DNA from 3 places in the Micromonospora sp. NPDC002389 genome. Region 3 is predicted to be linked to each of the others. Evidence: riboswitches for the same ligand, from Rfam matches in the RefSeq annotation. Region 3 holds a riboswitch; each other region holds the start of a gene.

Region 1 (6,369 bases), on a different contig from region 3:
CCAGTGCCGCGCTGGACGACACGGCCACCAGGACGGCGTGGAAGTCCATCCGGTCCTGGTTCATGGTGACCACGCAGGACCTGGCCATCCCGGCCGACTCGATGCGGTTCATGGCCGAGCGGGCCGGGTCGCACACCGTCGAGATCACGGCCTCCCACGCGGTCACGGTCTCGAAGCCGCATGCCGTGGCCGATCTGATCGACACGGCGGCCCGCGCCACCACGCGCTGACCGACCGAGCCTGTTCGCAACACCCGTCCCCCGTCGGCGGCGCGCTGGGATCAGCGCGCCGCCGACGGCGTACCGGTCAGAACGTGGCGATCGGGTTGACCGGGCTACCGGACGTCCCGGCCAGGCGGACCGGCGCGACGGCGAGCTGGAAGTCCCACTGACCGAGGTCGGCGGCGGTCGTCGCGCACGCCTCCAGGTCGCAGTTGTCGAGCAACCACAGACCCATCGCGACGAGGCTCACGGTGTGCACCGGCATCAAGACGTCGTCGTATCCCGACGGCTGGACATCCTGCGGAGTGTCCGCGCCGATCAGTGCGACCTGGCGCTCGTGCAGCCACGGCAGGCAGGACGCGTGCCAGCCGGCCTGGGTGACACCGCCGGCCGTACCGCCCTCGTGGCGGACCCGACCACGGCCGGTCCGCAACAGCACCGCGTCGCCGGACCCCACCCGTACGCCCTGCCGGCGCTCGGCCTCCTCGAGATCCTCGGGGAACACGGCCTGCCCCGGCTCCCACCACGGCACGTCCCGGGCCCTCGCCACGTCCAGCAGGACACCACGGGTGACGATCCCGTTCGCCGCCGCCGTGACGGCCGCCCACGCCGACCCCGTCGCGGCGTCCACCAACGCGTGCGACCGCCCGTTGTACATCACGCCGTCCCAGAAGATGTGACACGGCGAGTCGAGGTGGGTGACGGTGTTGCCGTGGAACGAGAGGCTGAGCCGCTCGGACGAGAAGCCCCAGCGCCGGTCGGCGTGGAAGGCGGGCGGCATGTTCTCGGCACCCGGCATGTCGGCGGCACACGGGCACGCCGTCGTCGACCGCTCCATCTCTCCCGGCACGGCGACCTCCCACGCGCACGACACGCTCCGGCCGTGGCGTACGGCCCGCGCCGCCGCCAACCGGACGTCGTCGGTGATGTGGTTGAGCGTGCCGAGCTGGTCGTCGTCGCCCCACCGACCCCAGTTCGACAGCGTGTCGAAATACCCGAGCACGTCCTCCTGGGTGGGCCTCGGCCGCTCTGCCGTCATCGAAGCATCGACTCCTCCGGTCACGCGGTCGCCGGACACCGCAGGCAGGCTATCCCGTCCCTCCCGCACACCTGCCACACCGCGCCGGGAGGGACGACGCAAGGGACCGTCCGGTGTCGTACGAACAGGGACGTGCCGGGTGCGCGAAGCGCTCTGGCGGAGGCACTCGCCGGTGTGGCAGCATCGGCAGCGGTCATGAGTGTCAGCGTCAAGGCCCCGGCCTGCTGACCGGCAACCCTCGTACATCCGCGGTGGGGTGCCTCCGGGTGAGGACCAGGCCGCCGGCGATCGCCGGAGAGGCAAGCGCGGACCCGCACGGGTCCACTGTCACAAAGGACCAGTGTGCCCACGATCGCTCCTGCCGTGCTCGGCGACGACCTGCCTGTCCGCCTGTCCGACGGCACCACCGTCACGTACGCCAACCTCGACTACGCCGCCACCGCGCCCTGTCTCGCCACGGTCGCCGACGCGGTCACCGAGCTGCTGCCCTGGTACGCCAGCGTGCACCGGGGTGCCGGCGCCGCCTCGCGTCGGTGCACGCTGGCATACGAGCAGTCCCGCCAGACCGTCGCGGACTTCCTCGACGTCCGGCCGGACGACCACGTGATCTTCACCCGGAACACCACCGACGCGATGAACTTGCTCGCCCGGGCACTGCCACCGCACACCACCGTGGTGACCTGGGCCGGCGAACATCACGCGAACCTCCTGGCCTGGCCGAACGTGCACCGACTGCCGGTGCCCACCGACCTGCCCGAGGTGACGTCCGGGCTGACCCGTGCACTGGCCGACCTGGCCAGCGCGGGGCCGGTGCTGGTGGCGGTCACCGGCGCGTCCAACGTCACCGGAGAGGTCTGGCCGATAGCCGAGATCGCGGAGATCGCGCATCGACACGGCGCGCGGATCGTCGTCGACGCCGCCCAGTTGGCCCCGCACCGCGCGGTCTCCATGGCCGGCGCCGACATCGACTACCTGGCGCTGTCCGGGCACAAGCTGTACGCGCCGTTCGGCGCGGGGGTCCTGGCCGGCCGCGCCGACTGGCTCGACGCCGCCGACCCGTACCTGTCCGGCGGCGGGGCCACCAGGCACGTCGGCGACGATCCCGCCGAGGTGCAGTGGCAGACCGGCCCGGCTCGCCACGAGGCCGGCACACCGAATCTGCTGGGCGCGGTGGCGCTCGCCGCCGCCTGCGCCACGATCTCCGCCGCCGCGCCGGACGTTCTCGCCCGCCACGAGCAGGAGCTGCTGACCCGGTTGCGCGACGGGCTCGGCACCCTGCCGCAGGTGGCGGAGCTGCGCACGTTCGACGTCGACCACGACCGGGTCGGCATCGTCAGCTTCACGGTCGCCGACCGGCAGGCCGCCGACATCACCCACCGGCTTTCCGCCGAGCACGGGATCGGCGTACGCGACGGCTTGTTCTGCGCCCACCCGCTCACCCGGAAGCTGCTGGCCGGCGCCGCCGAGCGGCTCGGCCGCCCCACCGACGGGTACGCGATCCGGGCCAGCATCGGCATCGGCACGACCGTCGAGCACGTCGACCGGCTCCTACGCGGGCTACGCGAGGTCGTGACCTCGACTGCGGAGTAGTAAGCCGTCTTCGCGGTGTGCCGTCAGGTGCTCAGGTGCGCGGCGAGGCGCAGCGCCAGCGCCGCCAACGTCAGCGTCGGGTTGGCCGCCGGTGAGTTGGGGAAGACGGACAGGTCGCAGACGTAGAGGTTGCGGTGGCCGACGACGCGTAGGTCCTCGTCGACGACCCCCGGCCGCTCCCGGCCCGAGGTGCCGCGACCCATCCGCATGGTGCCGACCTCGTGCGACACTCCACCGAGCGGAGCCCAGAGCTGCTCGTACACCTCGCCGCCGAAGGCGGACACCACGTCGGCGGTGATCTTGTCGAGGGCGTCCTGGACCTGGCGGGCGCGCGGGCTGGGATGGATGCGAATGGTGGGCAGCGCGGCGGGCTTCACGCCGTCCGGCCGGGACTCGGTCCGGGTGACGGCGTTCTGCTCGACCAGCGGCGCCTCGACCATGAACACCAGCTCGCCCGGCATCTTCCCGTCGACGGTGGCCAGGTTCGCGCCGGTGAACTCCAGGGCGTTGACGAAGCGGAACTGGTTCAGGTTCGCACCCAGGTCCAGCGTGACGCTGTACGGGTGGACGGGTTCGACGTCGGCGGCGTCGGTGAGTTGCCGGGAGACGGTCTTGCTGGAGTCGAACCGGCTGTACCAGTCGCCGCCCTGCCGCACCCAGAACTTCACCACGTGGATGGGGTGGTCGGTGATGCCGCGCCCGACCAGCGGATTGTCCTCGGCGAGGCCGGACGCCTGGGCGACGGTGGCAGTGCCGACCGTGCCGGCGGCCAGCACCACCACGCCGTCGTCGGCCAGTCGGTAGGTGCGGTCCCGGCCGGCCAGGTGGTCGTACGCGACCACACCGGTGACCTCGTCCGCCGCCCGCTCGACCCCGACCACCTCGTGGTTCAGGTGTACCCGCAGGTTGCCGAAGCGGTCGTCCTGCATGGCGCGGCTGAGCAGCAGTTCGGCCGCCGACCAGATACCCGCCGGCACCGCCCCGGGGACCGGGCCGCAGTACTCGATCGCCATCGGCGGATCGAAGTGCCGGAACTCGGCCAACGCCGGCAACTCCCGCAACTTTGCCTTGACCATCGTCTGGTACGACGACGGGACCAGGGGAGTGACGCGGGTCAGTTGCTCCGCGCGGTCGTACCAGACGTCGCACAGCTCGTCGCGGACCGTCTCCGGCCAGTCGCGGAACTCCCAGCGGTGCATCCGGGGTGCCGAGGCTCCCCAGAAGAGGGTCCGGCCGCCGAGGTTGAAGCCCTGGGCGATCCGTGCCCTGGCGCTCTCGGTGTCGGCGGCCCGCCAGCGCCGTCGCCCGAAGGCACCCCAGTGGTGGAAGATGTTGGGGTACACGTCGGGACCGACCGGTTGGTACCGGGCCAGGTTGCCGGTGTGCGTACCGAACAGGTAGCTGCCGGCCTCCAGCAGCAGGACGCGCGGTGGTCGGCCGCCCCGCCACGGCGTCTCGGCGAGTTGGTACGCCAGGGTGCCGCCGCCGGCGCCGGAGCCGACGACGATGACGTCGTAGCGCTGGTCGGAGTCCGGGTCGCCGGGGAAGAAGTGCCGGGCGACGTGCGTCTCGCCGACGAGGATGTCGTGGTGCCGTGCGAAGTGGACCCGCCCGTCGATGCGGCAGGTCGGGGCGGCCAGGTCGGCGGCGGTCAGGTGAAGCGGCCCGTCGAGCTGGGGGTCACCGTCGAGGAGGACGACGACGTCGACGCCGTCGGGATGCGCCGCCGGATCGAGCGTGGTCGTCCAGTCGCCGGGCGGCTCGTCGTACCGGAAGTCCTGCGTGCCGCCGCCGACGATCCGCAACCGGAGGTGGTCGTCCGGCCGCAGCGCCGGCATCCGCAGGACCACCGTGCACACCGCGTCCATGCTCACGCTCCGTCACCCCCTCTCGCTCCCGCCGGCATTCCCTCGCGGTCGTGCCGGTGATCCGTGTCCGACTCCCGGGTCCGATGGCGCCGGATCTCCTCGACGGCCTGCCGCAGCACCCGCACCTCGGTGTCGAAGATCCGCTCCAGGCGCGGCATGGCCTCCTCGTCGAACCGGGAGGACCGTCCCTTCTGCTCGTGCCACAGCATCCCGTTGCGCAACGCCACCGCGTCGGTCTGCATCGCACGGCAGTCGTCCACCAGCGGGGACAGTGCCGGGGCGAGTTCGGCCAGACGGACGAAACGCTCCGTCATCAGCCGCTTGTGCTCCCACAACACGTGCAGGTACCGGATGTCGTACGCGGCGTCGCCGGTGAGGTAGTCGCGCAGATATCCACGGATCGGCGCGTAGGAGTCGACACCGTACGCCCGGTCCCACTCCTCCTGGAGCATGTCGACCCGGCGGCTCGGATTGGCGCCGGACAGGTACTCCTCGAACGCGCCGCCCACCACGTGCAGCCGCATCCGATAGCTGGCGTCCGGGCGTACCCGGTAGAAGTAGACCTGGAAGCAGTCGTTCTCCACCTCGTCCAGGCTCGCGTACGCGCGGGCGACGTCGTCCTGCCCGACCGTGGTGGTCCGCAGCGACCCGTTGGCCGTGTAGCCGTAGATGGTGAAGGTGCCCTCGTCGTCGTCGACGCCGCTGAGCAGCACGTCGTGGGTCTGGTGCCACTGCTGGTAGGGCGCCCGGCCGGGCAGGTGGTGCTCGTCCAGGTTGAGATAGGGGTAGTAGCCGGCACCGATGGAGTCGCGGCAGAGCGCGACGATGTCCCCGCCGACGCAGGCGACCCACTCGCGGCTGGTCCGGACCACCTCCAGCCACGGACTGACCGCGTAGTCGTAGAGATAGAAACCGAACGGCACCGGCGAGTCCGGCGCCTTCGGATCGAAGGCGACGTGGATGTAGTTGCTCAGGATCCAGTCCCGGGCCCGGGCCTCGGTGGCCAGGATCGCCAACGGGAAGGCATAGAACTGGTAGCCCCGCGCCAGCGGCTCACCGAGCGGCAGCTGTCTTCTCATACCGATGCCTCTCCTCTCAGCTACCGGTCATCTCGTACCGGCGGATGCCCATGCTCCAGATGCCGTAACCGACGCACAGCGCGCCCGCCGCCACCAGCGGGGTGAGCCAGACCAACCGGCCGTCGCCGCCGAGCAGGAATTCCACCGGGATGTACGCCGTGAACGCGAACGGCAGCACCCACGTCAACACGTGCCGCAGCACGCCCGGGTAGATCTCCAGCGGAAACGCGGCGAACTCGGAGAGCTGGTTGGCGGCGTGCATCGCCGGTTGGCTGGTGATCGTCCAGAAGGCGATCGAGGCGAAGATGAGCTTGATCCCGGTGTAGATCAGCGTGCCGCAGACGACCAGACCGGCACCGACCAGGACCATCTCGGCGTCGACGTCCAGCCCCAGCCGTCGGCCCGCGTACCCGAGCAGCGCGAACCCGACCAGCAACTCGCCGAGCGCGTCGGGCCAGAAGAACCGCTCCGACAGGACGCTGAACAGCGGGTTCACCGGCCGGATCAGATGCCGGTAGAAGTCGCCGCTGCGGATCAACTGCCAGGCGACCACCCACAGGTAGTCGGTGAAG
Region 2 (6,369 bases), on a different contig from region 3:
AGTGGCACCAGGTCCACGGTGCGGCTCACGCCCGGTTCGAAACGCACGGACGTCCCGGCCGGTACGGCGAGACGCTGTCCCCAGGCGGCGGCCCGGTCGAAGTCCAGGGCCGGGTTGGCCTCGGCGAAGTGGTAGTGCGACCCGACCTGCACCGGTCGGTCGCCGGTGTTCACCACGAGCAGCGTGGTCACCGGACGCCCGGCGTTGATCTCCACCGGCCGGGGCGCCGGCAGGATCTCCCCGGGGATCACGGGATCGGGTGGTGCACCGTCACCAGCTTGGTGCCGTCCGGGAACGTCGCCTCCACCTGCACCTCCCTCAGCAACTCGGGGATGCCGTCCTGCACGTCGTCCCGGGTCAGGACGGTGCGGCCGGAGGCCATCAGGTCGACCACGGTCGCCCCGTCGCGGGCGCCTTCGAGCAGGAAGGCGGTGAGCACCGCGACGGCTTCCGGGTAGTTGAGGCGCAGGCCGCGCTCGCGGCGACGCCGGGCGACGTCCGCCGCCACGTGGACGAGCAGGCGGTCCTGCTCGTGGGGGGTGAGATACACGGGGTGCTCCCGGTGGGTGTCCGCGCCCCCGGACACCGTCGGCCCGGCGCCTCGACGCGCCGACCGCCGGTCGGGGTTCGCCCGCCGGTCCCGACCGCCACGTGCGCGGGGCCCGGGGTTTCCACCTCCCCGGTCCGCGTGACGGACCACCGGCGGTGTCGGGTCGGATGCGGACCGCACCGCCCACCGCTGAGCAGACCGTAAGGGATCACGCGGGCGGCGGGCAACACCCCGCGTGAGGGTCGTCATAACGGGTGGACGCTGCCCCGTCACCGGCTGCTAGCCTCGGCGACAGGTCAAGAGCGCCAGCGTCAAGCCCCGGCTCGCTGGCCGGCAACCCTCGTCCGCGCAGGGGTGCCCCGGGTGAGGACCAGGCATCGGAGCGACCTCCGGTGCAAGCGTGGCCTGGTGTCCCAGGTCATCACGACCTCGAGGAGAACCATGGCGTACCCCGATCGACCTGTGGCCTGCCTGGGCCTGACCCGGCGCCGGCACGTCGACATGATGCGGGTGTGCAGCGCCGCGTGTAGCTGACCGCGTCGCTACCCGGCCGCCGACCCACCCGGTCGGACGAGCACCTCGTTCCCTTTCCCACCCTTCGCGGTCCGTCCCACGGCGGACCGTCGGCGTGGCACGTGCGTGCCCGCCGTCGCTCGATCAGGAGACACCTGTGCGCTTCCTTCCTGCCCTCACCCGGGCCGCCGCCGTCGGCGTCACCGCCGTGCTCGCCGCCACCGCCCTCACCGCCTGCGGCGCGGACGGTGACACCGCCGACAACCCGTACAACCTGCTCCAGCCGGGGGTGCTGCGGGCCGGCACGCTCACCGACGCGCCGCCGAACGTCTATCTCAAGGACGGCGAGTTCACCGGGTTCGACAACGACCTGCTGGTCGCCGCCGCCGACAAGCTCGGGCTGCGGGTGGAGTTCGTCGGCACCGACTTCTCCGGGCTGCTGGCCCAGGTCAACAACCGCAAGTTCGACGTCGGCAGCTCCTCGATCACGATCACCGAGGCGCGGAAGAAGACGGTCGACTTCGGCAACGGCTACGACTTCGGGTACTTCGGGCTCGACGTGCCCGCCGGCTCGACGCTGGCCAGCTTCGACGAGTTGTCCGGCAAGCGGGTGGTGGTCGTGCAGGGCACCGTCCAGGACGACTACGCCACCGGGCGTGGCCTCGACCCGGTGCGGGTGCCGGACTACAACGGCGCGATCAACCAGCTCAAGGCCGGCACCGCGGACGCCTGGATCGCCCCGGCCGAGATCGGTGAGAAGACCGCCGCCGACAGCGGCGGCAGGATCAAGGTCGCGGCGAAGGAACTCAGCCCGGCACCCACCGCGTACGCCGTGGCCAAGGGCAACGACCCGCTGCGCGAGGCGCTGAACCGGGCCCTGGACGAGGTCATCGCCGACGGCACCTGGACCCGACTCCAGGAGCAGTACTACCCGGGTCGGCCCATCCCGGCCGACTTCACCCCGGGCAGCGGCGACGTGTCGGCGCCGGCCGCCTCCTGAGGTAGGACGACGAGCGAGTAGGGCGGAGGTTGACCGTGGATCCGTTGCGCACCCTGTGGGAGACGTTCTTCGACTGGGAGTCGATGCGCGAGGCGCTGCCCGAGATGATCACCGTCGGGTTGCCGAACACGCTGATCCTGGCGGTCACCGCCGCCCTGCTCGGCTCGGCCATGGGCATCGTGCTGGCCGTCGCGGGCATCTCGCGTACCCGCTGGTTGCGGTGGCCGGCCCGGGTCTACACCGACGTGTTCCGTGGCCTGCCGGCGGCGGCGACGATCCTGCTGATCGGGGTCGGTCTGGCGCCGTTGGGCATGCAGGTGTGGGGACCGAACCCGTACCCGCTGGGGATCCTGGCGCTGTCGCTGATCGCGGCGGCGTACATCGGGGAGATCTTCCGCTCCGGCATCCAGTCGGTGGAGGCGACCCAGGTGGAGGCCGCTCGCGCGCTGGGTTTCTCCTGGTGGGAGGCGATGCGGGTGGTGGTGATCCCGCAGGGTGTCCGGCGGGTCCTGCCAGCCTGGGTGAACCAGCTCATCGCGCTGATCAAGGACTCCAGCCTGGTCTACTTCCTCGGTCTGCTGGCCAGCCAGCGGGAGCTGTTCCGGATCGGGCAGGACTACGCGGCCAACACCGGCAACCAGTCGGCGTTGCTGCTGGCCGGGCTCTTCTATCTGACGCTGACCGTGCCGCTGACGCACGTCGTCAACTGGATCGACCGACGGCTGCGGCACGGCCGCCCGGCCGGACCGGCCGGTGACGACCCCGACGACCTCGACCTGGCGCTGCCCGGCGCCGCCGGAGGCAACCAACGATGAGCACCTCGGTCAGCCTGAGCCTGCGCGACGTACACCTGGCCTTCGGCCGTCACCAGGTGCTGCGCGGGGTGGACCTGGACGTCGCACGCGGCGCGACCGCCTGCGTGATCGGCCCGTCCGGATCCGGCAAGTCGACGCTGCTGCGTACCGTCAACCGGCTGCTCGAACCGGACCGGGGCGACGTGTTGCTGGACGGCCGCAGCGTGCTGCGCGACGACCCGGACGCCCTGCGGCAACGGGTCGGCATGGTGTTCCAGCAGTTCAACCTGTTTCCGCACATGAGCGTGCTGCGCAACATCACCGTCGCGTTGCGGCGCATCCGCAAGCTCGGCGAGGACGAGGCGGTGGCGGTGGCGCGTACCCACCTGGACCGGGTGGGGCTGGCGGCGAAGGCCGACGCCCGGCCGGCGCACCTGTCCGGCGGGCAGCAGCAGCGGGTGGCCATCGCCCGGGCGCTGGCCATGCAGCCGCAGGTGATGCTCTTCGACGAGGCCACCTCGGCGCTGGACCCGGAGCTGGTCAAGGGCGTGCTGACGCTGATGGCGGACCTCTCGTCGCAGGGCATGACCATGGTGGTGGTGACCCACGAGATGGGTTTCGCCCGCGAGGTCGCCGACACCGTCGCGTTCATGGACGCCGGGGTGGTGCTGGAGGCCGGCGAGCCGGCCTCGATCTTCGAGTCGGCCGAGCATCCGCGTCTGCGCCGGTTCCTGTCCCAGGTTCTCTGACGCGAACGCAAGCACTCCAACATCACCCTCCGGCACGGGAGGATGCGCACCGCGTAGCGTCGACCGCCTTCGGAACGCCACAACAGGCTCCTCAGCCTCGATATCTAACGGCCGGTATAGGCTGTCGCTCGAATCTGCAACATCCAACTCAACCGGGAGGTCAGCGTTGAGCGACCGGGTCATCGACAACCCGATCATCAACTCGCCATACGGCCGCCCCACCCGCCACTTCGCCTTCGACCGGGACGGCATCACCGACCGGGTCGAGGAGCAGCGGCGGCCGTCGAGCTTCTTCATCCCGGTGCCGCGACCTCGCAAGCGGGGACAGCAGCTTGAGTTGCAGGTCTTCACCGAAGACGACATCAAGCCCAACAAGCAGGTCAATGATGTCCGGGAACGGGTCGACGCGTGGCGGACGGCGGGCTGGCCCAACGTCACCCCGGTGACCCGCCGCCTGCTGGAGTACTGGAGCGATCCGGAGCGGGACAACAAAATCCTGTTCTGCCAGCGTGAGGCGGTCGAGACGGCGATCTTCCTTGCCGAGGGAGCGACCAAGTGGCAGGGAAGTTGGATCAACAACGATCTGGACGCGCACAACGCTGAGCACAACAACGGTCTGCCACGAGCCGCCCTCAAGATGGCGACCGGCACCGGCAAGACGGTGGTGATGGCCATGTTGATCGCGTGGCAGACGATCAACAAGGTCCATGCGCCGTACGACAGGACCTTCGCGAAACGGTTCCTCGTGGTGACCCCCGGCCTCACCATCCGCGACCGGCTGCGGGTCCTGCTGCCCGAGGATCCGGGCAACTACTACCGCGAGCGTGATCTGGTGCCGGCCGAGTTCGCCGACGACCTCGGCCAGGCAAAGCTGGTCATCACCAATTTCCACGCCTTCCAGCTCCGCGAAACCCGCTTCGGCCGCAACGCGACCGGAAACACCAAGGCACTGGTGGCGCCCGGTCGACCCGACCCGTTCCGGGAGACCCCAGCCCAGATGGTCACCCGGGTGCTGCGCGAACTCGGCGGATCGTCGGAGATCGTTGTCTTCAACGACGAGGCACACCACTGCTACCGGGGACGTGCCGGTGAGCCAGAGCCGGACGCCGACACCGTCGAGGATCTGCGCGGCGACGAGCGCAAAGAGGCTGCCGACCGGGCCGAGGAGGCCCGCATATGGTTCAGCGGCCTGGAAGCGGTCCGCGCCAAGGTCGGCATCAAGAGGGTGTACGACCTCTCTGCGACCCCCTTCTTCCTAGCCGGATCCGGCTACCGGGAGGGCACGCTCTTTCCCTGGGTGGTCAGCGACTTCTCGCTGATCGACGCCATCGAGGCCGGCATCGTCAAGATCCCCCGGGTACCGGTCGACGACGACCGGGTCGCCAACCGCGTGACCTACCTGAATCTCTGGCAGGAGATCCGCGACGCCCTGCCCAAGGGCGGACGCCGATCCCACCAGGACTTCACCGCAGCGGATCTACCTGGCGCGTTGACCGCCGCCCTGCACAGTCTCTATGGCTCCTACGTGTCAGCGTTCGAGGCGTGGGAGAAGTCGGAGGCTGCCGCCCACGGGCAACCGCCACCCGTCTTCATCGTCGTCTGCAGCAACACGACAATCTCGAAGGCCGTCTATGAGTGGATCGGCGGCTACGACCGTGAGCAGGCCGGACATCTGCTGCCGACCGCCGGACAGCTACCCCTGTTCAGCAACGTGGCGGACGGGCAGTGGCTGCACCGGCAACAAACGATCCTGGTCGACGCTGCGGAGTTCGAGTCCGGCAGCCTGTCACCGGAGTTCCGCCGTACCGCAGCACGAGAGATCGCGGAGTTCAAACAGGAGTACGCCGAGCGTTTCCCCGGCCGGAGCGCCGACGACATCGGCGACGCGGAACTGATGCGGGAGGTGATGAACACCGTCGGCAAACCGGGGAAGCTCGGTGAGCCGGTGCGGTGTGTCGTCAGCGTCTCCATGCTGACGGAGGGCTGGGACGCCAACACGGTCACCCACATCCTGGGAGTGCGGGCCTTCGGCACGCAACTGCTCTGCGAGCAGGTGGTCGGCCGGGGCCTGCGGCGACGCTCATACGTCGCCGATGAGAACGGCATGTTCACTCCCGAGTATGCGGATGTCTACGGCGTTCCGTTCCAGTTCATCCCCACGGTGGCGGTGAGCCGGGAACTGCCGATGAAGCCGGTCCGCAATGTGCGGGCCGAGCCGGACCGCGACGCGGCGAAGCTTGAGATCACCTTCCCGCGGGTGGTCGGATACCACCTGGAGATACCCGACGCGCCACTGGTCGGCGATTTCAGAGATCCCGACCTCAAGATGGTCTTGTCTCGACAGGACCTACCGACGAAGACCATGGTGGCGGGACAGGTCGGCGAGGAGGATGTGCACGATCTCGAACGGTTGAAGCGCCTCCGTGGACAGTTCGTCGCCTACCGACTGGCCAGTGAAGTACTGAGGCGCAAGTTGCGCACCGGAGACGGCGACCTGCGGCCGTGGTATTTCCCGCAGGTGCTGGAGATCGCTCAACAGTGGCTCCGTCGATGCGTCGACGTCCGGGACGACCAGGCAGTCGGTCTGATCCTGCTTCGGGAGGCCGAGGCGGTAGAGAAGGTCTGGCAGTCGATCACCTGGCAGGGCGGCCGGCGGGAACGGTGGGTGCTGCCGGTGCTGCGGACGGCGGACCCGGTCGGCACCACTTCGAGCGTCGACTTCCGAACGACCAGGGAGGTCTGGCCGACGGACCCGCGACGGTG
Region 3 (6,369 bases):
GCCGGTCGAGGATCTCCAGGCAGACCCCGACCCGCACCTGCGGCCCGGCGTCCCGCCACGCGGGCAGCGCCGCGGACGCGGCGGTGACGAGTTGGTCGGCGGTGGCGTGCGGGTAGCGGACGTCCAATGGGACGCCGAACGGGCTGGTCTCGGTCGCGACCCGGTCGCCGTCGCCCGGCTGGTCGAGCGGGAAGTCTCCACCCAGGTACGCCTCGAAGGCGGCCTTGCCGTCGGCAGCCGCGGTCTCGCCGTACACCCGGGGGCTGGGTGATTCCGGATAGGCGGACCAGTACCCGCGCTCCGTGATCGCGGTCAGCGCGCGGTCGAGGGTGTCGGCGTGCCTGTCGTAGAGGGGGTGCGGGGTCTCCGTCATGCCCGCCATCATGCAACAGGAAGCCCCGGGATCAGTAGGGGCGTGTCACACCTCAGACGTCGAGCTGCCAGTTGCTCCACCGGTCCATCACCCGGAAACCGAGCTGCTCGTTGATCGTGATCATGTGGTCGTTGCTGTCCGCGTTGAAGGTGTCGATCACCTGGACGGCGGGCTCGTGGGCGAGCAGGTGACGAAGGTTCTCGATCTTCGTGAGCAGGCCGAGGCGGCGCCCCCGGTGCTCCGGGTCGACGATGGTGATCTGTTGGAAGGCGTGCCAGTCGGCGGTCGGTGACATGTCGAGCAGGGTCCAGGCGACCAGTCGACCGGACTCCCGGTGCCGTACGCCCGCGTGGTAGCGCCGCTTGCCGCGCGCTTCGAGCGCCCGCTCGGTCCCGCGTACCCGCTCCGCGTCGACCTGCTCGGGCTCCCACGCCAGGTCACCCATTGGCGCGTCGGCCAGCAGCCGTCCGTCCAGGTACGCGACGTCGGCGATCAGGTCGTCCGGCGTACCCCCGCGCCAGAACAGCACCTCGTAGTCGGCGGCCCGGGACCGGGCGTCGGCCAGCATCGTGTCCAGTGCGGCCTGGTCCAGCTCGGCGACGTGCAGTCGCCGCCGTACGTCGGCCAGGGCGTCGACGGCGCCGACGGTGGCGGCGAACCGGGTGGCCGGGCCGGGCCGGTCGGGCTCGTCGCGCAGGTGCGCCCGGCTCATCGCGCTGACCCGTTTGCGTCCGCGCTCACGCAGCAGGCGCAGGCCGTGCTCGAACAGCGCCCGACCGACTCCCTGGCGGCGATGGTCCGGATGCACGACGAGTTCGGCGGAGGCGTTCTCGGTGTTGTCGAGTTGCGGCAGGTCGAGCAGCAGGTAGCCGGCGGGGACGCCGTCGACGTGGGCAAGCAGGGCGAGCGTCTCGGTGCCCGGCATCGGCTGCCGGAACAACGAGATGAACCGCTGCCGGCTGAACGGGGGGTAGTCCGGCAGGTCGGTGGCGCAGTAGTCGGCGCCGACCCGGAACGCCTGCTCGATGGCCGACTCGTCGTCGGCACCGAAGGAGGTGATGGTGATGGCCATGTCCGCAGCCTGCGCGACGACGAACGAAGGGGCCAGCGATTATTCGCCGGCCCCTTCGGAAAGCTTGGTCGGGAGGGACGATCGCACAACGCCTCCGGCGCTGGGTCGTAAAGACTGAAAGTCTACGGCGAAACGCCCTCCCGCACGAAGCATCTTGCGCCGCCCGGTTCCTGCCGTCAAGTACTCGACGGCGTGTTTTCTGCACTCACCGCTAAAAGCCCGTTACCCGGCGGATCGGTCGGCGTGCAACATGCCACCCGGCCGACGGGCTCGCGGTGTGCCTCAGCCGAGCAGTCCGGCGTCGCGGGCGGCCCGCAGCGACGGCTTGATCCGGTGGGTCGGCCCGACCTCGCCCGCGACGGCGTCGAGCGTCTTGAGCCCCTCGCCGGTGTTGTAGACCACCGTCTCGGCGGTCGGGTCCAGCTTTCCGGACTCGACCAGCTTGCGCAGCACCGCGACGGTCACCCCGCCGGCCGTCTCGGCGAAGACCCCGGTGGTACGCGCCAGCAGCCGCACGGCGGCCCGGATCTCGTCGTCGTCGGCGTAGTCCATCCAGCCACCGGTACGGCGTACCGCCTCCAGCGCGTACAGGCCGGCGGCCGGGTCGCCGATGTTGAGCGACTTGGCGATCCCGGTCGGCTTGACCGGGGTGATGGTGTCGCCGCCGCCGTGCAGGGCGGTGGCGATCGGGTTACAGCCGGCCGACTGGGCACCGAAGACCTTCCACCCACCGGCCGGCGCCTCGACCAGGCCGATCTCGACCAGTTCACTGAACGCCTTGTCGACCTTGGTGAGCAGTTCACCGGAGGCCATCGGGATGACCACCTGGGCCGGGATCCGCCAGCCGAGCTGCTCGGCGACCTCGTAGCCGAGCGTCTTGGAGCCCTCGGCGTAATACGGCCGGACGTTGACGTTGACGAAGGCGGTGTCCTCGAACTCGTCGGTCTCCACCAGCTCGCCGCAGAGCCGGTTCACGTCGTCGTACGAGCCGTCGATGGCGACCAGGTCACCGCCGTAGACGGCGGTGGTCACGACCTTGCCCTGCTCCAGGTCACTGGGGATGAAGACCACCGACGGGGTACCGGCCCGGGCCGCGTGGGCGGCGACGGAGTTGGCCAGGTTGCCGGTGGAGGCGCAGGCGAACCGGGAGAAGCCGAGTGCCCGGGCGGCGGTCAGCGCGACCGAGACGACCCGGTCCTTGAACGAGTGGGTGGGGTTGGCGCTGTCGTCCTTGATCCAGAGCGGGCCGGTGATGCCCAGCTCGGCGGCGAGCTGGTCGGCGGCGACCAACGGCGTGAAACCGGGGTCCAGGGTGACCCGGGTGGCCGGGTCCTGGCCGGCGGGGAGCAGCGCCGCGTAGCGCCAGATGTTCTGCGGGCCCGCCTCGATCTGCTCGCGGGTCACGGTGGCGAGGGCCGCCGGGTCGTAGTCGACCTCCAGCGGGCCGAAACACTCGTAACAGGCGTGCTGTGCGGCCAGCGGGTAGCGGGCGGAACAGGCACGGCAGACCAAGGCGCGGGCGGGGCTGGCGGTGGTGTCGATCCCGGTAGGGGCGAGCGTCGACGTCATGTCCGAGTCCTCTCATCTTCCCCCACATCGCACCCTGCGGCGGGGACGGAATTGGCACCTGCCCCACGGGACGCTCAGCGATGAGCGCGCGGGGTGGTTGCCGGGGCGTCGTCGGGCCGTATCCCTCAGCCCCTCTGGATGAGGTATTCAGTTGTGCCGCCGAGTCTAGGCAATCCCGGCGCGCTCGTCAGCGTTCGATCTCAGCCTGTGAGCGATTCCTCACCGCCGCCACCGCCTGAAAGACCGCGATGACCCTGGACCGGACGACTCCGGCGGTGCCGGAGGAGACCCGGTCCAGGGTCGCGCACGAGCGTCGACCTGGTCGCCGCACCAGCCGGATCAGGCCGGTACGGACCTGCGTTCGGCCGCCTTCACGTCCAGTGCGGCCCCGTTGCGCTGGCGCAGCAGGTTGTCCAGCGCCCAGCTACCCGGGCCGAGCACCGCGATCAACAGGAACGACCAGCAGAACAGCACGGACAGCTCACCGTGGTTGCGCAGCGGCAGCAGCGCCTCGGGCTGGTGGACGACGAAGTAGGCGTAGGCCATCGAGCCCGACGCCACCAGGGCCGCCGGTCGGGTGAACAGACCGACGAGCACCAGGGCGCCGCAGACGGCCTGGATCAGAGCGGCCCACCAGCCCGGCCACGTGCCGAGCGGGACGGGTTCGCCGCTCCCCCGGGCGCCGCCGAAGACGCCGAACAGGGATGACAAGCCGTGGCAGAGAAACAGCAGGCCGATGACCATGCGGAACAGGGACAGGGCCGGCCCGCCGAACCGGTCAGTACGCATTCCGGAACCTCCATTGTGGATGGACGAGGGCAACCAGAATGCGGGACTGATAAATATTTGTCGATGCAATCTCTTCCTTTGGGAACGCTCCCACATCGATGGTAGCGACTGGAACTTCCAAAGAAACCCCCCGCGACGATGATCCTTTTGGTCACCCTCCGTAAGTCTCCCTGTACACGGTGGACATCTGACGGCAACATGTTGCGCCCCCACCGGCCGGGGCCGGCCGCCCAGACGGGTCTGGAGGCGGCCACCTTCGTCCCACCAGCCGGTACGCCGAGCGGTGCCCGGTCCCGCGACGCCGCCACGAGCCGCCCACCCGGGGGCACCGGTTCCCTATCCGGCGATCGAAAGGTGCGATGCGACGATGAACCGATGCGAGACATCCACGGGGGATCGATGCCGACTACCACCACGAGATACGGCGACGCGGGCCCGGCCGGCCGGCGTCCTCGGCTCGTCGCACTGCTGACCGCTGCCGCGATGCTCGCCGGCTGCGCACCGGTCGACGGGCAGGGCGGCGGGCCGGGTGACGCCCCGGCGGAACCGACCGGCACGGCGGCGGCGCCGGCACCGACCCCGACCGGCCCGGACGGACCGGAGGTCTGTCCCGAATCAGGCGTACTGATCCGCTACCTCGGTGTCAACGCGGCGATGGGGCTCCGGGCGATGGGTGTGGAGCTGGTCAACTGCGGCGACCAGCCGTACCGGCTGCACGGCTACCCGGCGCTGCGGCTCTACGACGGCGAGGGGGCACGGATCACCGTTCGGGTGGTCCCCGGGGCGGCAGGGATCGCCTCGGGCTTCGACGCCCCACCCCGGCCGCTGGTGCTGGGCCCGGGCGACGCGGCCGGAGCAGCCGTGATCTGGCGCAACCTGGTCGACGATCCGACCGTGGTCGCCACCGACGCCGCGCGCCTGGAGATCGCTCCAGTGACCGGACAGCCGGCGCAGGACCTCGACATGGAGGGGCCGATCGACCTCGGCAACACCGGCCGGATCGGAGTCAGCGCCTGGAAGGAGCGAACGGCCTCGACGCCGACGCCCGCCGACCGGACGGACGGCGGCGTCGACGCCGCACTCAGCTGGTGATGTCCTTGCGGGTGAAGCGCCAGAAGGCGAGTCCCCAGAAGAGGGTGGCGTAACAGATCGCCGAGATGGCACCCCGGACGATGTCGTCCGTCTGCACCGGCGTGGAGAGCAACCCCAGCCAGGCGGTGCTGTAGTGGGTCGGCAGGAACGACCGGATCGCGCCGAGCGCGGTGATCTGGTCCAGGATGCTGGAGAGGATCCACAGCAGCACCGCACCGCCCACCGCACCCAGCGCGGCGTCGGTGACCACCGAGAGCAGGAACGCCAGACCGGCGACGACCAGCAGCACCACCGCCAGATAGCCGAGCACCGCGAGCAGGCGGAGCAGCCCCTCGCCGGGTTCGAGCTGCGCGGCGACCGTGCTGCGCAGCGGTGACCAGCCGTACCGGAGGGTGCCGATCAGCAGGGCCGTGCCGGCGAGCAGCACCAGCGCGAACGCCGAGTACGCGAGCGCCACCAGCAGCTTCACGGTCAGCAGCCGGGCCCGGGGCACCGGCACCGCCAACAGGTAGCGCAGGCTGCCCCAGCTCGCCTCGCTGGCCACCGTGTCACCGCAGAACAGCGCCACCACCACGACCAGCAGGAACGAGGCGGAGACGAAGATGGTGAACAGGGTGAAGTTCAGCCCGCCGGAGGTGGCGAACGAGACCAGACTGCCGAACTCGCCCCGGCCGCTGTCGTCGTCACCCGAGTCGAACTGGAACGCGATCAGAATGATCAACGGCAGCAGCACCATGAAGCCGAGCGCCAACTGGGTACGCCGCCGCGCCGCCTGTCGGCGGAACTCGGCCCCGAACGGCAGCGTCCTCGACGGCCGGTAGCCGGCGGCGGCTCCCGACGGAGCCACCCCGGACTCCTCCCGCGTCGGCTGCACGGTCGATCCCGCCATCACCGGTCCCCGCTTCCCCGAGAGTTCTCGCCCACCAGGGCGAGGAACGCGTCCTCCAGGCGGCGCCGGGGCACCACCCGGTCCACCCCGATACCGGCCCGCACCAGCTCGGCGACCACCTCGCTACGGGCGGTGCCGTTGGTGTCCACCACCAGGTGCCCGTCGGCGTCGTCCAGCACCCGTACGCCGCCGAGGTCGTTGAGCACGTCCCGGGCCGCGGTCGGGTCGCTCACCTCGAACAGCACGCTCGGCGAGTCGCCGACGATGTCCTCCACCGGCCCGGAGGCCACGATCCGGCCCTTGTTGACCACCACGGCGTGCGTGCAGGTCTGTTCCACCTCGGCGAGCAGGTGACTGGAGACCAGCACCGCGCGGCCGTCGGTGGCGTACCGCTGGAGCACCCGACGCATCTCGGCGATCTGCGGCGGGTCCAACCCGTCGGTCGGCTCGTCGAGCACCAGCAGCTCGGGCAGGCCGAGCATGGCCTGGGCGATGGCCAACCGTTGCCGCATGCCGTGGCTGTACTTGCGGACCCGCCGGTGCACCGACGAGCCCAGCCCGGCGATCTCCAGCGCCTGCTCGAAG

What was found. A riboswitch is a leader RNA that binds a small molecule or an ion and turns the genes downstream of it on or off. The one in region 3 is predicted to bind S-adenosylmethionine.
Region 1: another riboswitch for S-adenosylmethionine. It lies ahead of ABT008_RS27225 (aminotransferase class V-fold PLP-dependent enzyme); the one in region 3 lies ahead of thrC (threonine synthase).
Region 2: another riboswitch for S-adenosylmethionine. It lies ahead of ABT008_RS08265 (ABC transporter substrate-binding protein); the one in region 3 lies ahead of thrC (threonine synthase).

The regions. Positions count from the first base shown of each region.
Region 1 covers NZ_JBEOWP010000019.1:94,412-100,780, reverse strand. Annotated here, with positions in the region: gene ABT008_RS27235 (alpha/beta fold hydrolase) at 1-230, shown strand, start outside; gene ABT008_RS27230 (cyclase family protein) at 307-1,260, opposite strand; SAM riboswitch class IV at 1,452-1,572, shown strand; gene ABT008_RS27225 (aminotransferase class V-fold PLP-dependent enzyme) at 1,624-2,850, shown strand; gene ABT008_RS27220 (GMC oxidoreductase) at 2,874-4,718, opposite strand; gene ABT008_RS27215 (hypothetical protein) at 4,721-5,797, opposite strand; gene ABT008_RS27210 (ABC transporter permease) at 5,814-6,369, opposite strand, start outside.
Region 2 covers NZ_JBEOWP010000003.1:465,715-472,083, forward strand. Annotated here, with positions in the region: gene ABT008_RS08255 (urease subunit beta) at 1-251, opposite strand, end outside; gene ABT008_RS08260 (urease subunit gamma) at 248-550, opposite strand; SAM riboswitch class IV at 845-957, shown strand; gene ABT008_RS08265 (ABC transporter substrate-binding protein) at 1,221-2,063, shown strand; gene ABT008_RS08270 (amino acid ABC transporter permease) at 2,099-2,878, shown strand; gene ABT008_RS08275 (amino acid ABC transporter ATP-binding protein) at 2,875-3,606, shown strand; gene ABT008_RS08280 (BPTD_3080 family restriction endonuclease) at 3,773-6,369, shown strand, end outside.
Region 3 covers NZ_JBEOWP010000017.1:78,263-84,631, reverse strand. Annotated here, with positions in the region: gene paaN (phenylacetic acid degradation protein PaaN) at 1-373, opposite strand, end outside; gene ABT008_RS25970 (GNAT family N-acetyltransferase) at 426-1,445, opposite strand; gene thrC (threonine synthase) at 1,728-3,014, opposite strand; SAM riboswitch class I at 3,024-3,159, opposite strand; gene ABT008_RS25960 (DoxX family protein) at 3,354-3,803, opposite strand; gene ABT008_RS25955 (DUF4232 domain-containing protein) at 4,203-4,895, shown strand; gene ABT008_RS25950 (ABC transporter permease) at 4,885-5,784, opposite strand; gene ABT008_RS25945 (alpha/beta fold hydrolase) at 5,784-6,369, opposite strand, start outside.